Regions from separate parts of the Exiguobacterium sp. s125 genome, predicted to be linked through region 1. Evidence: riboswitches for the same ligand, from Rfam matches in the RefSeq annotation. Region 1 holds a riboswitch; each other region holds the start of a gene.
What was found. Region 1 has a riboswitch for thiamine pyrophosphate ahead of KNQ05_RS06915 (thiamine phosphate synthase). Riboswitches for the same ligand answer to the same signal wherever they lie in the genome.
Positions count from the first base shown of each region.

Region 2: another riboswitch for thiamine pyrophosphate. It lies ahead of thiD (bifunctional hydroxymethylpyrimidine kinase/phosphomethylpyrimidine kinase); the one in region 1 lies ahead of KNQ05_RS06915 (thiamine phosphate synthase).
Region 3: another riboswitch for thiamine pyrophosphate. It lies ahead of KNQ05_RS14425 (SDR family oxidoreductase); the one in region 1 lies ahead of KNQ05_RS06915 (thiamine phosphate synthase).

Region 1 is NZ_JACSMI010000001.1:1,349,437-1,355,757, forward strand. It holds gene KNQ05_RS06885 (exonuclease SbcCD subunit D) at 1-518, opposite strand, end outside; gene KNQ05_RS06890 (hypothetical protein) at 698-1,060, opposite strand; gene KNQ05_RS06895 (ThiF family adenylyltransferase) at 1,187-2,197, opposite strand; gene KNQ05_RS06900 (thiazole synthase) at 2,194-2,958, opposite strand; gene thiS (sulfur carrier protein ThiS) at 2,961-3,164, opposite strand; gene KNQ05_RS06910 (NAD(P)/FAD-dependent oxidoreductase) at 3,148-4,152, opposite strand; gene KNQ05_RS06915 (thiamine phosphate synthase) at 4,149-4,739, opposite strand; TPP riboswitch at 4,829-4,931, opposite strand; gene nagZ (beta-N-acetylhexosaminidase) at 4,998-6,212, opposite strand; gene KNQ05_RS06925 (OsmC family protein) at 6,209-6,321, opposite strand, start outside.
Region 2 is NZ_JACSMI010000004.1:100,400-106,720, forward strand. It holds gene KNQ05_RS11410 (Ohr family peroxiredoxin) at 1-299, shown strand, start outside; gene KNQ05_RS11415 (hypothetical protein) at 330-497, shown strand; gene KNQ05_RS11420 (type 1 glutamine amidotransferase domain-containing protein) at 522-1,034, shown strand; gene KNQ05_RS11425 (VOC family protein) at 1,088-1,495, opposite strand; gene KNQ05_RS11430 (murein hydrolase activator EnvC family protein) at 1,756-3,207, shown strand; gene KNQ05_RS11435 (murein hydrolase activator EnvC family protein) at 3,411-4,685, shown strand; TPP riboswitch at 4,747-4,857, shown strand; gene thiD (bifunctional hydroxymethylpyrimidine kinase/phosphomethylpyrimidine kinase) at 4,974-5,783, shown strand; gene thiM (hydroxyethylthiazole kinase) at 5,764-6,321, shown strand, end outside.
Region 3 is NZ_JACSMI010000008.1:42,987-49,307, reverse strand. It holds gene KNQ05_RS14440 (ATP-dependent nuclease) at 298-2,238, opposite strand; gene KNQ05_RS14435 (RES family NAD+ phosphorylase) at 2,599-3,408, opposite strand; partial or broken gene KNQ05_RS14430 (MBL fold metallo-hydrolase) at 3,816-4,514, shown strand; gene KNQ05_RS14425 (SDR family oxidoreductase) at 4,421-4,732, opposite strand; TPP riboswitch at 4,916-5,016, opposite strand; gene KNQ05_RS14420 (hypothetical protein) at 5,828-6,321, shown strand, end outside.

The sequences.
Region 1 (6,321 bases):
CCGATGACGAAGGCATGACCGACGAGGACGCTTGGTCCTGTAATCGTTAAGGGGTCGATGATTTTTCGCATCGCTTCGTCATGATTCCGAATCGTGTCGTCCTGATAGACGTAACGGACGATCGCCGGATCTGCGAACGGGACCGGATAAAACTTGACGCCTTTAATCTCGATCGGCTCAATCACCGGTGTTAATTTACCGGCGAGATGCAGACCTGACCGTTCGAGAAGGGTCGTCGCGAAACTGAGCCGTTCCGCTGAATCGTGGTTACCGCTGATCGCGATGACCGGAATCCCGCGGTCGAGGACGATGTCCGCGAGTGTCGCATCGAGCAGTTCGACCGCCTCGGTCGGTGGGACGGCGCGATCATATAAGTCGCCCGCAATGACCACCGCGTCCGGGCGTTCCCGGTCGAGTAACGCTAAAAATGCTTCGAGCGCGGCGCGTTGATTTTCAATCATCGATTCGCCGTGGACGATTTTTCCTAAATGCCAATCCGCTGTATGAATCCATTTCATGTTTCCTCACCCTCACTTTACTAATATATTAAGTCCAGTTTAACACGTCTGAAACGATCAAGACGACTCTCGTCCGCACATACGTTTCGAACCGGCATGCGTCTATAATCAAAAAAAAGACAGTAAAGACCGGACGCGACCGGACCTTACTATCCTTTACATTCCATGCATTCATTTCCTTAATGTTTGTGCCGCAACCGCTTGACAGAAGTGATGATGGAGACGGATCCTCCGATGATAGCACCGACTACAATTCCTGTCGTGAATTTCGAGCTCTGATGTTTGTTCGGTATATGGGCTGTGTGTTGTTGTTCGAAAATTTGGGCAAGAGGGGACGCGTCTGGTTCAACTTCGATCAGATGATTGGCATGTGCTTCAACATCTTCCCGTCGTTCGACGCTACAAGGTGACAGATAGAACGGATTTAAGTTCGTCCGGTACCGATCTGGATTCCAATTCGCCTGCTGAACCGGTTCAGCTGTCTGTTCTGTCCGCTTCGTCTGGTCCGATGATTGGACCACTTTATCGAATTCTTGTTTCATCCTAATCACTCCTCTTCGCTTTCAGTCTACCTAAAACGCCATTTTGTGTCTTGAAGTCTTATTTACCTCTTTTCAAAACATCTAAAACATATATTTTGAATGTTAGTTTGATTTTTTTATGACTTTTTAACCGAAAAAGGCGTGATAGAGCTGTTTTGCACGGACGAGTTCCTGTTCCCCGTGAATCAGGACGCGTCCGTCACGAAAGGCGACGAATCGATGCGTCTCCGTCTTAAAACTGAGCAAGTACGGATTTTTCGCGACGATACTGACAACCGGGCTCAGATTCTGTTCAAGACGTTCTAAGTCACGCGCCTCATCTCCACGGACCTGGACGGCGTCGCGTCCACACAATGTTGTAAATTGCACCGGAATGTGCGTCAAATACGGATAGGTCCGGTTCTTTCCGCAGGACGGGCATGATGCCTTCTTCAAAGACGCGACATTGATGCGGCTCTGTTCATTCGTCCAGACGTCGAACGCGAGCAATTCCCGCCGTAACGCGTCCGTCGCACCGACGAGGAGCTTCAAGGCTTCCGCGACTTGATACGCGGCGACGAGTTGAATCGCCGGACCAATCACACCCGCCGTCTCGCACGTCGCTTGCCCGCGCGGTAAATGTTCGAGCAAACAATGCAGGCACGGGGTCTCGTCCGGGAGGACCGTATAGGTCATGCCGTAACTCCCGACGCAGCCGCCGTAAATCCACGGAATCTTGTGTTGCGCCGCCACATCATTGATCAGCATCCGGATATCGAAGTGATCGGTTGCGTCAAGAATCAAATCGACACCAGGAATCAATTGCGGTAATTCGTAACGCGTGACATCGGTGACGTGGGCTATAATCTCGACTTCCTGATTGATGGCATTTAAGCGGCGCTCCGCCGCGATCGCTTTCGGGACATGCTGCGCGGCATCGTTCTCCGTGTAAAGGTGCTGCCGCTGGAGATTGCTCCACTCGACGTAATCACGGTCGACGATCGTCAGCTTGCCGATTCCGGCACGGACGAGTTGTTCGGCACTTGCCGTTCCGAGTGCGCCCATGCCGATGAGGAGAACATGTTTTTTTGTCAGCTCATCTTGTCCCGCCTGACCGATCGGCCGAAACCGGATTTGCCGTGAATAACGATCCGTCATCGACTCATCCCTGTCTCGGGACTACTCGCCGTCGCGTACCGTTTCTTTTCGATCCGTCCCGCTTCAAAGCCAAGTCGTCCCGCTTCGACGGCAAGCTTCATCGCTCGCGCCATCTTGACCGGGTCTTTCGCATGGGCGACGGCCGAATTAAGTAAGACGGCGTCTGCACCGAGTTCCATTGCGTAGGCGACATCGGTCGGTGAACCGATTCCTGCATCGACGATGACCGGGACCGTCATCTGTTCGATGATGAAGCTTAAGGCCAGTGGATTAAGGATTCCTTGTCCGGATCCGATTGGGGACGCGGCAGGCATGATGGCGTGACACCCGAGTTCTTCCAGTCTTCGTGCCAACAACAGATCGTCTGACGTATACGGTAAGACGGTGAATCCTTCTTTTAATAATTCTTCCGATGCCCGCAACGTTTCAATCGGGTCCGGTAACAGCGTTTTATCACAGCCGATGACTTCAACTTTGACCATGTCGCACAGTCCGGACGCGCGGGCAAGTTTTGCCAGCCGAACCGCTTCTTCCGCTGTCTTCGCCCCCGCCGTGTTCGGTAATAAATGATACTGACTCAAATCAAGCGCCTCTAAAAAGTTCGGTTGACTCGCTTCAAAGATATCCATCCGGCGAACGGAAAAGGTCAGGATGTCTGCTCCTGATGCCTCGACTGCTTGCTGCTGTGTCGTCACGTCGGGGTATTTGCCCGTTCCGAGTAATAACCGCGACTGAAATGTCGTTTGACCAATCGTTAACATGATTAACCGCCTCCTACGAAGTGAACGATTTCAAAAGAATCGCCTGTTTGAATGGGTGTGTTTTGGTATGCTGTCCGCTCGACAATCTGTCGATTCTGTTCGATGATGACCATTTTTTCCGTCAAATTGAGATGATGAATCAATCCGTCGATTGTCGAAATCGATCCGTCAAGCGTATACGGTTGACCATTAATGGTGAGTTGCATTCGTGTTCCTCCTCGATTCATGTAATGAAAACGGACGAAGCTCATATTTCGGCGTGATTCCCGTTACCTCGTCTGCCAGGACGGACGCCGTGATCGGGGCGAGTAATATCCCGTGCCGATGATGCCCGGTCGCGACGAATAGGTGCCCGACTCCCGGGACCTGCCCGAGATAAGGCAATCCGTCCGCTGTTTGTGGACGAATCCCGGACCAGATGTCCACGATTTCCGCTTCTCTGATTGCCGGGAACAGTCGCGCCGCCGCCTGCAGGAGATGTTCAATCCCGCTGACGCTGACCCCTGTCGTCTCGTCACCGATCCGTTCCGTCGCCCCGATGATGATCCGTCCGTCAAACTTCGGGACGAGGTACACGTCGTCGCTAAACAACGTTTCGGTCAAGACATGCCCCGGAAGCCGGACGGCGAGGCATTCGCCTTTGACCGGTACCGTCGCGATCTCGACACCACTCGTCGCGAGTAACGCTTCTGATCCCCGACCGCTTGCGACCACGACGTTCCCGGCTTCGCGCTTACCGTTACTTGTCGCAACGCCGACGACGGTCGCCCCTGCCCGGTGCAGTCCCGTGACCATTGTCTGTTCTTCAATCACACCTCCGCGGGCTTTAATCGCGTGACGGAGCGAACGCGTCAACTGGACGGGATCGATTTGACCGACGGATGCAAATTGAATTTCCTCGTGCCCCCGAATCAACCGAAAGGGATTTTCTTTATAGCCACTATCAATGCCGGTCTCATTAAACAGCTCACGGACGAGGTCGGGATAAAGCTGTCGACTCGCTGCCGCCAGTTGATGTAAGGCAGGGATCAGTTCATGATCCGTCGCAAGCATGCCGGCTGCCGCTCGCGTCGTTCCTTCGCCACACCGGCTTTGCTCAAGCACGCGTACCGGTTGTCCTCGTTTGAGCAATTCGTAGGCGAGTGTCAAACCGATTACGCCTGCGCCGACGATTAACGTCTCTGTTGCTTTCATTGATCAAGCACCTCGCGATACGCTAGGACTGCTTCGACCGGATTTGCCTGACCGAGAATCCCTGACATCACAGCGATGCCAGCAACTCCGGTCGCGAGGACATCGGCGACATTCTCCGGCTGAATCCCGCCAATCGCGATGACGGGGACTTTTGAAAACGTGACGATTTGCGCGAGTGCCGCTAGTCCGCGCGGAGCAATGTCCTGTTTTGACGCCGTCGCAAAGACATGACCATACATGACGAAGTCGCTGCCCGTCTCAAGCGCTTCCGTCAAGGAGTGGATTGATCGGCCGATCTGTAGCTCGCTGAATTGACGCCGCACGACAGCGACGGGAATACTGCATGATGTCAACTGGACACTTGCCTTCGTCACGAGGGCGACATCAAGCCGGTCATGGACGATTAGTTTTTCACGTGGAACACCGGCGCATACTAGCTCCTCGATCAATTGGACGAGTCGGTCCGCCGACCAACCCGGTTCCCGGATATGAATCATGTCGACATAAGGCACAACAGCCGGCAAGACTTCTAGAAGATGTGTCAGCTCTTTTGTCCCGGTCGTCACAATATGTAACTTCGGACGCATACCTTCTCCTCCTTGCTACACAAAAAGGACCACCCCATGAACATGATGGAGTGGTCCGAAAAATGTCCAGGTAAGACCTGAGACAGGATGATAATCAGAAGCCACTTCCCTCCGCTAGTACGAACTAGATCAGGTTCAAAGGGTCCGGATATTTCCGTCTCAGTCTGCTGCGAGACTCCCCTAGTGTAGAACTATTTAGTGTTGGTTGGTTCATTCGTAGTCTACCATGACCGCTCGCTTGATTTCTAGTCCGACTTGTCAGTTCAGCCGATCCGTGACCGTTTTGACCTGTTCCGTCAATTGTTCACGCGTTGGAATCAGCTTCGTGTCTGCTAAATCATACGTTTGTTTTAATCGTAAGACACGTGTCACTTTTGCGTCGAGGTCAGCCCGTGATAGTGACTTGTCCTTGACCCCCTGCATAATTGCCGCATGAACATCCGTGTAAGCACCGGCTTGCGAGAACATCGCCATGTCGGCACCACGTTCGAGGGCGAGACGCGAAGCTTGGGCGAGACCATATTGTTTCGTGATCGCACCCATTACGAGGTCGTCCGTCACGATGACGCCATCGAACTTCAACTCTTCACGCAACAGCTGTTGCATGACCGGCTCTGATAACGACGACGGATTGTCTGGGTCGAGCGCCGGGAATAAAATGTGTGCGACCATCACCATTTCCGCTCCGGCATCGATTGCCGCTTTGAACGGGACGAGTTCCAGTTGCTCGAGTTGCGCTTTCGTCTTCGTCACGGTCGGTAAGCCGACATGCGAATCGACAATCGTATCGCCGTGTCCGGGAAAATGTTTGACGACCGGCACGACGTCTTCCGACTTGATTCCCTGCATTAACGGGACACCGAGCCGGGCGACGTCATCCGGCTCAGCACTGAGTGCCCGGTCACCGATGATCGGGTTCGCCGGGTTACTGTTGACATCAAGAACCGGGGCGAAATCCATATTAAATCCATAAAACCGTGACATCGCACCAAGCGCCTGTCCGGCCTTTTGCATCAATGCCGGATCGTTTTTCTGACCGAGCGTCAGACTCGGAGGTAAATGAAACGTTTGATCCGGGACACGACTGACACGTCCTCCTTCTTCATCGAAGCCGAGGAACGCGAGCGCTTCGTCGTCTTGTGCGTCCTTGATTGCTGCCGTCAAGGTTTTCAGCTGGGCGTCTGACGTGATATTGCCTCCGAGTAACAGGACACCGCCTATCGCGTGATTGTTTAACAGACTTCGGTCCGCGTCCGATAACGTCGTCCCGCTGATCCCGATATACAGCAATTGATCGACCTTTTCAGCAGTCGAGAGTTTGGCGAGCTGACGTTTGATGTCTTGCTCCGCCTGGTCGGCAGCCGTCGGTTCGTCAGCGACCGGCTGTTGCTGACTCGTCTTCGGTTCTGTTGCTGGTTCACTCGCGCATGCCGTCAAAAAGCAAGCCGTTAAAAGCAGGTAAATCGGTTTCAAAGCGGTTCCTCGTTTCGGACGCCATTGATTGAATAATAGACTTCAATTTCAGCATTCAGTGATTTCGAGACAGAACAGTATTTATCTTTTGATAACGACACGGCCCGGC
Region 2 (6,321 bases), on a different contig from region 1:
AGCAACTATTCGCGGCAGGATACGCGGCATGTTTCGATGGTGCATATAATTTAATGGCACGCCAAGCAAAAAAACGTGTCGAAACACGGACGAACTCGGAAGTGAGTCTTTTACAAGACGAAGCAGATAACGGCGTTAAAATCGCAGCTAAACTTGTTGTAGAAGTTGTCGGCGTCTCGCAAGAAGAAGCAGAAGAATTACTTGAAAAAGCGCATGGTTTCTGCCCGTACTCTAAAGCGACACGCGGAAATATTGATGTTGATTTATCGGTAAAAGTGGTAGAAGCATTAAGCGAATAAAAACTATTCTTTTTTACGGGAGGAATCAGTATGCCAAAAGAAACTGACCGTCCAAACGAAAAGTTAGAAGATGAGCGAGAGCGTTTAACTGAACAAGAACGCAAACTGTCATCCGAGCAACAAGAGGAAATTCTTGAAGGAAAGAACGCTATGCCGGATGATCCGATTTCACCTCGCGATCGTGGACAAGATAAGTAATATAGACATTGGGGGATGATTTTAATGGGTAAAAAAGTAGCAGTCGTACTCGCGGACCATTTCGAAGATGTCGAGTTCACAGGACCAGTCGACGCATTAAAAGGGGCAGGTCATGAAGTGACAGTCATCGGTTCAGAAAAAGGTGCAGAACTCGTTGGTAAACAAGAAGATGCAAAAGTCTCTGTTGATGTCACGATTGATCAAACATCACCGGCAGACTATGATGCGCTGTTGATTCCGGGTGGATTTTCACCAGATTTATTACGTGAAGACGAACGTTTTGTCTCTTTCGTAGAAGAGTTCGATATGTCGAAGAAACCAGTCTTCGCGATTTGTCATGGTCCACAATTAATGATTAACGCTAAAATTGTTAAGGGGCGCAAGATGACAGGGTATAAATCAATCCGAATCGATTTGGAAAATGCTGGGGTTGATTTCGAAGACACTGAAGTCGTCGTCGATGATAACTTCGTCTCGAGTCGTCAACCAGATGATATTCCGGCGTTCAACCGTGAAATGTTAGCGAAGCTCGCATAAGTTCATGCAAAACAAATCCCCTTCACAGGTCGTGTAGGGGATTTGTTTTTGCGTTAAGCGTTTGGGTAATCGCAAAGCTCAGTGATGACCCCATGTGAATGCCTCGGATTCATGTAAATCAAACGACGGCCAAAAGGCGTTGACCGGTACGTATCTTCGAGGAACGTAAGTCCCTGTTCTTTTGCATCGAGAATCGCTTGATCTAAATCGTCAACGCGGTAAGCGATGTGATGTACCCCTTTACCACGTTGTTTTAAGAAACGAGCGATTGGGCTGTCAGCGCTTGTTGGTGTCAGTAGTTCAATGTGTGCATCTTCAAATTCAATGACAGCGATATTCGATGCCACGCCTGGAGCGGGGTTTGAATATTCACGGACTAATTTCCCTCCTAAAATTGTTGTATAAAAAGTAATGGCTTCTTGCATATCACGGACGGCAATTCCAGTATGATCAAGTTTCACTATAATTCCTCCCTTACACCACTAGTGTGCCAAAACTTCCCTCAAGGTGCAACGCGCAGGTATTTTCACTAAAGGAGCTTCATCGTATTACATAATTAACCAATAAACTTATACAAAATGAAATCTCACTGAAATATAATAGAGGCAAAATGAATGCTATAATCAAAAACGTTCTTATAAAATTTAAACATTAAAATGAAATTTAAATAAAGCATACTTTTGACTACAATAAAATTATAGAGAAAAAGAGGGAATACTACATGAAAAAAACGTTTACGTCGCTCATCGTTTCCGCACTTGTCCTTTCATCAACTCCTTATTTTGCATCAGCAGATGATTTAAGTGAACAAAAAGCTAAAAACGAACAAAAGCAACAAGAAAACCAAAATACACAAAAAAATCTTGAGTCTTCTGTGAATCACGAAGGTGAGAAAATTTCGAAGACACAACAAGAAGTGAATCGTTTAGACGAAGCATTGAATGAAAAAATGTTTGCCGTCGAAGCAAAAGATCGTCAAATCAAGGCGACAGAAGCTGAAATCGTCGAACTTGGTAAGCAAATCGAAAAATATAAAGCCAAGCTGAAACGTCAAGAAGAATTGCTCGGCGATCGTTTACGTGTCATGCAAGAAAATGATGGTAATTCGATTAAATGGGAAGAAGTCATCTTTGGTTCGAAAGATGTCGGAGATCTCGTCAGCCGTGTGCTAGCGGGGAAATCCATCTCACAACAAGATGATAAGATGATTACGGATTACCAGAACACGCAAAAGAAATTAGCGAATGCCCAAGCAGAACTTAAAGATAAAAAAGCAAAGCTTGTGACAGAGAAAAAAGAATTAAAGCGTCAACAGGCAGAGCTCGAACAACAAATCAGTGAACGAAACAAACGCATTAAAGAACTTAAGAAGCAAAAAAAGAAATTTGAGACACAGTTGATGGACGCGAAAGAAGTTCAACAAATCTTGATTGCGCAAGAAAAAGCAATCGCGGCAGAAAAAGCGGCACGTGAACGTGAAGCACGGATTGAAAAAGAGCGCAAAGCACAAGAAGCACGAGAAGCAAAAGCCCGTGCTGAAGCTCAAGCAGCACAAGCAGCAGCCGATCAGGCAGCGGCAGAAAAGGCAGCAGTTGAGCAAGCTGCAGCAGAAAAAGCGGCAGCCGAGCAAGCTGCAAAACAAGCAGCGCGTCAAAAAGCAACAACGAATTCAACAAAACAATCAACGCCGACACCAGCGCCTGTAACACCAAAACCAGCACCAGTAGCACCGAATCCAGCTCCGGCTCCAGCTGCATCTTCAGCATTGTTCATTCATCCGACAAGTGGTGCGACTACACAAGGATACGGCTCAGCAAGTGGTGAAAATGGGTATGGATTCCATAATGGAATCGACTTTGGTGCACCGGTTGGAACACCAATTGTCGCAGCAGCAACAGGAACTGTCATTACGGCTTCTAGTAGTGGTCCTTACGGAAATCACATCATGATTGCTCACCAATTGAACGGAAAAACGTATACGACGGTTTACGCGCACATGAGTTCATTGAATGCGCGTGCAGGACAACGTGTCAGCCAGGGACAACAAATCGGTGCACTTGGTAGCACGGGTAACTCGACTGGACCACACCTACACTTCGAAATTCATGTCGGTGGGTATATCTACAGCGGAACAGGCCCTGCAAATAGTGTTAATCCTATGTCAATGTTATAAAATCGTAAAAGAACCTCTACATTGTAGAGGTTCTTTTTTATACAGTTTGAATAATTAGTTGTTATATTACAAAATAACGTTTTCATTTGAAATGTAAATGAAATTTTTCTGAAACTATTACGGTGCTATAATCAATTTCAGATAGTTTCACTACGGAACAGGACTTCAAAAATCGAATTCATACATAAGCGAGGAACTCACATATGCTAAAAAAGTTATTTTCTACCGTACTATTAGGGACGTTATTATTGACGAACACCCCAATCACTCAAGCGGCTACAATCAAAGAAAAGAAAGCAGATAATGCAGCTGAACAACGTAAACTAGAAAAATCAATCAAAAAACAAGAATCTAAAATTTCAAAAGAGCAACGTCAAATCAATGCGATTGATGCAGCAATCAATGAAAATATTTTTCGTGTCTCAGAAAAAAATAAACAGATTCGTCAGTTGAATGAACGAATTGAAGAGCTTGAGGCAGACATTATCCATTATGAAGAAATGTTAAAACGCCAGGAAGAGCTGTTAGGAGACCGCCTTCGTGTGCTTCAAGAAAATGATGGGAATTCGATTAAATGGGAAGAAGTCATTTTTGGTTCGAAAGATCTTGGCGATCTCTTTAGTCGTGTGATGGCAGGGAAAAAAATTGCTGAACAAGATGACAAGATGATTTCTGCTTACCTTGAAACGCAAAAAAAATTAGCTGATGCTAAAGCGACGCTTGTGGATAAAAAGGAAGAGCGAGTGAAAGAAAAAGAAGCCCTTTTGGTTCAAAAAAAGGAACTCAAACAGCAAATGAAAGCACGTAGTGCAACCTTAAAAAAATTACGTCAAGGTAAAACAAAATTTACGACAAAACTTCTGAATGCGAAAGAACTTCAAGCGACATTAGAAGCGCAAGAACGTGCGATTGCGGCAGCAAAGGCAGCAGCTAAAGCAGCAGCGGAAAAGGCAGCAGCTGAAAAAGCGGCAGCGGAAAAGGCGGCGGAGGCGGCGGAAAAAAACAACGCCGGGACGTCTAAGAAGGTCGTAAGTGCTACGCCAGTCGCTAGTGTTCCGAGTGGTTCGGCGCAGTTCGTTCGCCCTGCGTCAGGAAGTGTTTCACAAGGATTCGGACCAGCGAGTGGTGCGAATGGGTATACTTTCCATAATGGTGTCGACTTTAGAGGGTCAGTCGGATCATCAATCGTCGCAGCAGCTTCAGGAACGGTCATCACAGCAGGAAGCGGTGGACCGTACGGAAATCACGTGATGATTTCACATTTCTTGAATGGGAAAGTGTATACAACAGTTTACGCGCATATGAATTCATTATCAGTTCATGCTGGACAAACGGTCTCGCAAGGGCAACAAATCGGTACGCTCGGAAATACGGGAAACTCGACGGGCGCACATCTTCATTTTGAATTGCATATTGGTGGTTACCAATACAGTGCGACAGGACCAGCTAACACAGTTAATCCATTAGCATACTTATAAAAACGAGCTTCGGCTCGTTTTTTTTATGGCGCTATGCTACAGTGAAAGAGAAATTTAAATCATGAGCAACTAGGGGAGCTGGAGGAATCTGGCTGAGAGGAAAACCATTCTGTTTTCGACCCTATCACCTGATCTGGATAATACCAGCGTAGGAAAGTTGAGATTGAAGACATGAATAAGTGACCACACTCGTTGGTTTTTCATGGCGTCGTCTGCTTTTTTACAGCGGACGGCGCTTTTTTTCGTTCCGCTTTCTCCTTGTGCTCTCATAGAAAGTGAGGTCTATCGATGAAACATGTACTGACGATTGCTGGATCAGACTCTAGTGGTGGAGCTGGAATTCAAGCCGACTTAAAAACTTTTTCTGCTCTTGGGGTTTACGGTATGAGTGTAATTACTGCTATCACAGCGCAAAATACGTTAGGCGTACAAGCAGTTGAAGATGTATCACCAACGCTTGTCGAAGCCCAGTTGAACTCGATTTTTAGCGATATTCGTGTAGATGCCGTTAAAATTGGGATGGTCTCGAATGAAAAAACGATTCAAGTCATTGCCAAATGTTTGAAACATTATCAGGGACCAGTCGTCTTAGACCCCGTGATGGTCGCAAAAGGGGGGCATGCGCTGTTAAGGAAATATGCTGAACAAGCATTAATGGAGCATTTAATGCCGCTTGCAACCTTGACGACCCCGAATATTCCGGAAATGGAACGCATGTTAGGGCAAGCGATTTCGACAATTGATGAAATGAAGCTGGCGACGACGGAATTCGCACAAAAACGAGATATCGCTATCCTGTTAAAAGGCGGTCATCTTGAAAGTACGGATGCCTCGGATATTTTATACACGGAAGGGATGCATCATCTGTTTCAGGAGGCACGATTAAAACGCCAGCATACACATGGTACTGGATGTACATTGTCTTCCGCGATTGCGGCACGTCTTGCGCTGGGAGATTCCCTGAAGGATAGCGTGATTTATGCTAAACGGTACGTAACTGAAGCAATCCGGCATGGATTTGCCTTAGGGAACGGAATCGGACCGACACATCACTTTTATGACATTTGGAGGGAAACGGATGCTTACAACCATTCATGATAAAAAACCATTAATTCATCATTTAACGAATGCGGTCACGATTAATGAGTGTGCCAATATGACCCTTGCGCTCGGGGGTTCACCTGTCATGGCGGAAGATATCCTAGAAGTCGAGGAAATGGTTGGACATGCAGATGCTGTCGTTATCAATATCGGGACATTGAACGCAGCTTCACGAGCGTCGCAATTGTTGGCAGGTCAAACGGCTAACCGATTGAAGAAACCGATTATTTTAGATCCAGTCGGAATGGGGGCGACGACACTTCGGACACAATTCACGAAAGAGTTACTCGAAGCAATTCATTTTACGGTCATTAAGGGGAACGTCTCTGAAATCAAGACGCTCATCGGTCAAGTCGGACGTTCAAAAGGAGTCGATGTCGCTTCCGGAGAGACATTAGATTTTCAAGTCGTCCATGAGTTTGCTGGACGGCTCGGGACGACTCTCGTCGTAACGGGACCGGTTGATTTCATTACAGACGGCAAGCGACAAGTAAAACTAACCGTAGGAACGCCACGACTCGGACACATTACAGGG
Region 3 (6,321 bases), on a different contig from region 1:
CATTGAGTACACTTTAATATTTAACGTGCAGCTGCACTTACTACACTTATTCTGTTATTAATTTAACATATATTAAAATCTATTTCAAGGACTATAGTTGGTTAGATGTAGAATCACTGAAAATTAAAAACACTGAATAAAAATCATCACTTTCATGCCATGTTAGCAAAAGACGGAGAATGGTTTTTAACTATTCTCCGTCTTTTGCTAAATCAATTAAATTCCTTTTACACTACTTCACATAAAATTATGATTTATAAAACATTTTTCTTTACTCTTCTAATATCTTTTAACTGTTTAAAATAACTTGTTGATTTCTTTGAACATATTTTCAAATCGAGCAAGTGTTTGTTCTGTAAAAAACTTACTATCCACGCCCATTCGAGCCAATTTATTAGCAGGTCTAAAATGATTAAAATGAGATTTTCCAATTTTTTTATTAATTTGCTTTAATATTTGATTTTCATTAGACCCCAATTGTTCAATAGAAATATCTTCATATTCTTCGAATGCATCATTAAATAACTTCAGATATTCCTCTTTCTCAAATAAATCTTCGATATCAGCATACGTACCTTCAATATCAGCAAATTCATCAAAAAATCTGATGTTTTTTTCTTTCACGATTTTTTGAGAAATCATATTCTCTACTTTTCGTTTTCCTTTTTGATCGGTAAACGAATCTAAAAGACATACAATATTTAATTTGCTTCCTCTTAAGAGAGAAATGAAAGTTGATACTTTATCCAATCCTCCTACCGGGACTATTGTTGCAACATCAGTAAGGGATGTTCGCCCTATAGATTCTAAAAGACTTGACATGACTGTTATATAAATAAGATCTGCTGGTCCTTCAACTAAAAGATTATTTTTAGATATATACAGATTTTGAGCAATATCATACCCTAACGCTGCTTGTAATGGAAACAATGTTTCTGAATCTTTTTCTTGAATAGCACTAGAAATTAAACTGCCTTTTTTAGCGTCCAATGAATCATAAACTGTTCGAACTTCATGTAGTTTTGTAGAATCGATCATGAACGGAGAATGTGTTGTATAGATGACTTGATAATTTTCAGATAGTTCATTATCTATAAATGTTAATAAATCCTTTTGTGCAGAAGCATGAAGATTAAGTCCAGGCTCATCGAGAAGTAAGATGAAGCTATCGTTTTTTTCACTCTCAATTCTGCTAAACCATACTAAGAAAGAAAAGAACCAAATGAAACCTTTACTTCTGTTTTTAAGAGGCAAAGAAACTCGATGCTTAGTATTTCTAATCCTGATGTTTAATATTTTGTCTTGTCTAATGATTGTTCTATTACTAGGATCAAAAGTAGTAATTGGTTCTATTTCAAATTTAATTTCAAGATTCTGATTTGTAGTCCAATACTCTAAAAACTTGTCAGTAATCTCATTGGATGTTGCCTCTAATTCAGAAATAAATGCTTCAAAGCTATCCGCATCATTTAATTCATCTATTTCTATATTAGCTAAATCAAACAAAGCTTTTGCTGTATTGAACTCTTCTTTTGTAAAAGTAGCATCAATTTGCTGGGCCTTCATTTTAGAAATGCTAATTCGTGAAGGAATAGAGTAGTACTCATCGAAGTACCAAAACTTAGGTATCCATCCTCTTAAATATTGAGATACAATATATCCATTTAGAGGTTCGTTCCATTCCATTGATTTTTCTATGATTTCGTTAAGTTCTTCTAGAATTTCTTGGCAGTCTTCATTACCTTCACATAACGCAACAGCTTCTTTTATTTTATTCGTTTTTTCTAACTCCTTCAAAGACACTTCATAAATAGAATAATTCTTTAAAATATTTCTCAAAAATTTTTTCTCGTCAGATTTTACATAACCAAATGATTTTAATTTACTACCGTACTTAACAGACACTGTTATCTCTTTTGAGAGAAAAACTCCTTTACCTAAATCTTTTTCAATTTCCTCTAACTGATATGGAAGAAGTTCAAATGTACATTCCACTACCTCTACCTGGTCTTTTTTCTTCTGATAGCTTTTTAATTCATTCTTAGGAAAATCAAAAGTTTCATTGAATTCCTTTTCGGTATCTTCTTCGAAGTAGTTAAATTTAGCAAGTGCTTCTAGGAAAGAAGTTTTACCTGATTCATTTTTACCTACTAAACGAGTAGTCTTATCTTCTATATCAACATTCTGTTCTTGCAAAAAACTTTTATACTTGTTTATTTTAACTTTTTTTAGTTTCATATGACCGCCTCCTTTAAACACTTCTTTTTATTATACCATTTTTTTAAATAATGTTATAAATTGTAATTAATACTTTTCCAGAAAAATTAAATAGATAAAAAAATCATAAAACGAAATTATTTAGTTTTAAGATACTTTTTAAGCGTTCGTAAAAGTACACTTTTGCAAACAGAAAGGGAGAGTAGATGCTAGTCAAAATGCAACTTCTCTCCCCTTCTATTTATGCAACTACCAATAATGCCTTATATGTTAACTAATATAGATTTAATGCCTTAGCAGAAAATATTTAAGATCATTGAAAATATGAAGAAGAGTGGCGTCTTTTATATGTCAGCTTCTTTCCAATTAAATTATTCATATTTAACGAACAATTTTCTCCATTGAAGATTCTACTAATTTAACGTTTTTCGGATTGAATATTACTACATTCGTTCCTTCTCTATGTACAGTACTTCTATATTTTATTCCTGCATACCCTTTGCTCATAAAGTATTTAGCTAAAAGTTGAAAAGGGGCGTACTCCCTTGCTCTTACATCATGTTCTGTACTATGAACAGGCTTAAATATCTGGTCATTATTAAATAAGTTAAAGTAAAATAATGCAGTAATTCGACTTCTTTCCTCAGTTGATTTTTTCTTTAAAATTCTAGCAAAATCATATATATCCATCGGCAGACTTGAATCTCCTACCAGATTGAAAATATTGTTGTCACTATTGGATTCAAATCGCGCACTTGTATAAAAGTCACCTTTTTCAACTCTCAGTTCTGCTTCTATCGTTCTTAAAATAAACTTTTTTTCCGCTTCCTCAGATTTTCCCTTCCTAACAGGAATTACCCCTAAATATATAAATGCTTTACCTGGAGGGTTCATTCTATTATGATTTGTCACATAATCAAGATGAGGAATCATTCTTTGATAGAAATCTAATTCAATCTTCTCATTTACCCCAACGCCCCTATAAATCTTTCCTAAATCCTTAATTGAAATTTCGAATTGTGATGCCATAGAATTAACTACATCATCAAAAACTTTGAAAAAAGTATATTTTCCAATTATTTCTTCTAATGAAAGCCCTTCTGTTTCTCCACTGTACAAAGCTTCCTTCAATGTATTCCAATGTTCCACCATTATTTCAGATAAACCATTCACTACCTGCTTCATTTCCATAACTGCACCTCAATTTCCATTTTCCATTGATAAGAGAAAGCGTATAACCAAAAAACGTTTCCTGATTATAAGCTACATTCCCTTTTGAAGTTTTCATAGTAACACTATTCTTTCTGATATTATGTGCAAAAAAAGTACATACTTGTTTGATTTCTTATACTGACCATATACTAAATTTCATAGCGAATAAACAGGATCAAGCTTTTTTCTATTCAAAAATAAAAGGGGGATCAAACGACTCATAGGATAGATATTACCTACTCAATAAAAAATCAGCTATTCACAAAGGAGTGCTTTATCAATGACGAAATTAAAAAAAGCTGCAATTCTAACCACACTCACATTGAGCGGTGTATTAGCCGCTTGCGGATCTTCACAATAATCCATTACAACCGAAAAAACAGGACGTGGTGGTCCAACAAATTCGAAATGCGATCGTGACAGTTGGATACAAAGGACGAAAATTCTTAGTAGATCCCATGTTTTCTAAAAAGGACGAATTTGATTCGTTCGATCCCGCTACAAGGGATGATCGAAATCCAGTAGTCGACCTTCCATTCTCTGTGGATAAGATTATGGATGACGTAGACGCTGTCATCATTACCCACACACATGAAGATTACTTTGATCAAGCAGCAAAAAGAACAAATTCCAAAAGACATCAAAATGTTAATGCAAGATAAAAAAGATGCAGATATGGCACGAAAAACAGGCTTTACAAATATCGAAGTCATGAAAGAAGGCCAAGCGACGATCTTTAAAGGCGTCAAACTGACGGAAGTAGATGGTCGTTATGGCTACGGAAAGATGGCAAAGAAAATGGGAAATGTCATGGGCGTTATCTTTCAGCATCACAAAGAAAAAACTTTATATGTAGCAGGTGATACCGTTTGGTATTCGGAAGTGAAAAAATATCGATACGTGTAAACCAGAGATTTTTATTTTGAACGGAGGACAGAATCAATTCCTAGAAGGTGTACAAAGCCGCTCTAAAAGCCAAAATTTTAGTAAGTCATATGGAAGCCGTAAACCACTGGGGACTCTCGAGAAAAGAATTGAAGACATTCATTAAAGGTAAATACATCACATCCAATGTCCTTGTTCCGATTCTGATGATGCCACCACTGTTTCGTTCCATGAATTGTGGCAAAACACTTTGGATGATGTGAAAAGCCGCTTTTAATGTTTCATTCAGTTTCTTTTGATAATCTTTCCATTGCAAGTCGATAAACGATTTTTGAGCAACCGGATCAAATTTGAAGTCTACTAACTCAATATTCACGACAACATCGATTTGACCATAGTGTGCTGTTGCGGATTGCATCATGCTCTCGACATCTTCCTGCTTCGTACATTTGCATATAAGGTAATAGCATTTTCTGTACGAAATTCACTCATAAGCTTTTCTACCGCATTCTTGCTTTTATAGTAACTATCACCACTTTAAATCTATTGCACACGTCTAAATAATCACATAGCAAAGAACGACATCATCGTCTCCGCTTGTTCATCAGAGTTTACACTTCCCTACGCTAGTACTACCTAGTTCAGGTTCAAAGGGTTTGAGTAGCTACTCATCTCAGTTAAATAACACCCCTAGTGATTCTATTTAAGTTACCTTCACTTTAGTGCTCTAGTGAACACCTGTCACTGATGATGAAATTGATTCGATAATAGTTTTCTAAAAATATGCAGCATAAAAATAGATTCATTACTTTTTCCGGATTGCTTTGTTACGGTCATATCTTGTACTAGACAATCCTAATTATCATTTTTTTCTTTGATGATGTCTTAATATACGAGCGATTTGATTTTGCAGATCGATTACGTGACCTAGAAGTTCGAATCATTGATGTTTGCAATATAAGTAAAACTTATCTTGTGTAATCATTGTATGGGACCAATTAAGCCGTAAGTATATCGTCTTCCCTCTTCTTATTGATGACTTGATTTGTTTCTTCGTAAAGTCATGCGTGCTCTATTTGATGCTTTTATTATTTTTTGAATAAAAACGTACCAAATCAATCAACGATTCATTTTCTTTACCATACTAGCATTGAAGTTCTTCTCAACTGCGTAAGAGTAAGTGCTTTGATACGTTAAAAGCCTGTCTCATTATCAAGGTAATGAATCATTTTTTTCTCTACCGCGTCATCCCCAATTTTCTGATAAACATTCCTTTATGTCTCGACTACGACATACAAGCTTTTCTGATTATTTTTAAGTCGCGTTGATTGGTGTAAGTCTATTCTTTTAAAAGCTATCAACTATGTTTGATCAGTAATGGCTTAAATTTTTATTTAAATTAGTACTCGAGCGTTACAAGTGATTTTTTAGAGAAGAACTATAAATTTCTAATCTATTTTTTCTTGTAAATATGTACAATACAAATACAAATATTTTTAAAGGAGCTGAACTTATGAACATCCGAAAAGTATTATTTCTCATCATGATTGCTATTGTCTATCTTTTACTCTTCACTATCACCTTTTGGAGTCTCATTGGCTTATTGATCTCAGCAATTGGTCTATACTTTTACTTTAAACCAAGGCTTCGAAATCCAGTGAAGTACGCAACCTTTGTCGTTTGGCTAGGCGTATTCATTGCTTTTGCAATTTCTATCTATATGGTAGACAGAATAAATGAGCCTCAAAAAATTGAAGCCGGGTCTTCTACTAAGGAAACAAAGATGTTGGAATCTTTAAAGGTAGAGTCAAAGGAGTTACAAACGTCTTTAAAGGACACGCAACTTAAACTAAAAGAGCAACAACAAGAAACGAAAAAATTGAAAGAGGAGTTAGCACGAGAAAAAGAATTACGTTTGCAAACAGTTGAAAGCTACAAGGAAGAAGCAGATAAACGTGCTGCTTTAGAGAGTGAACTTAAAGAAGAAGAGACGAAACGCATTGCTGC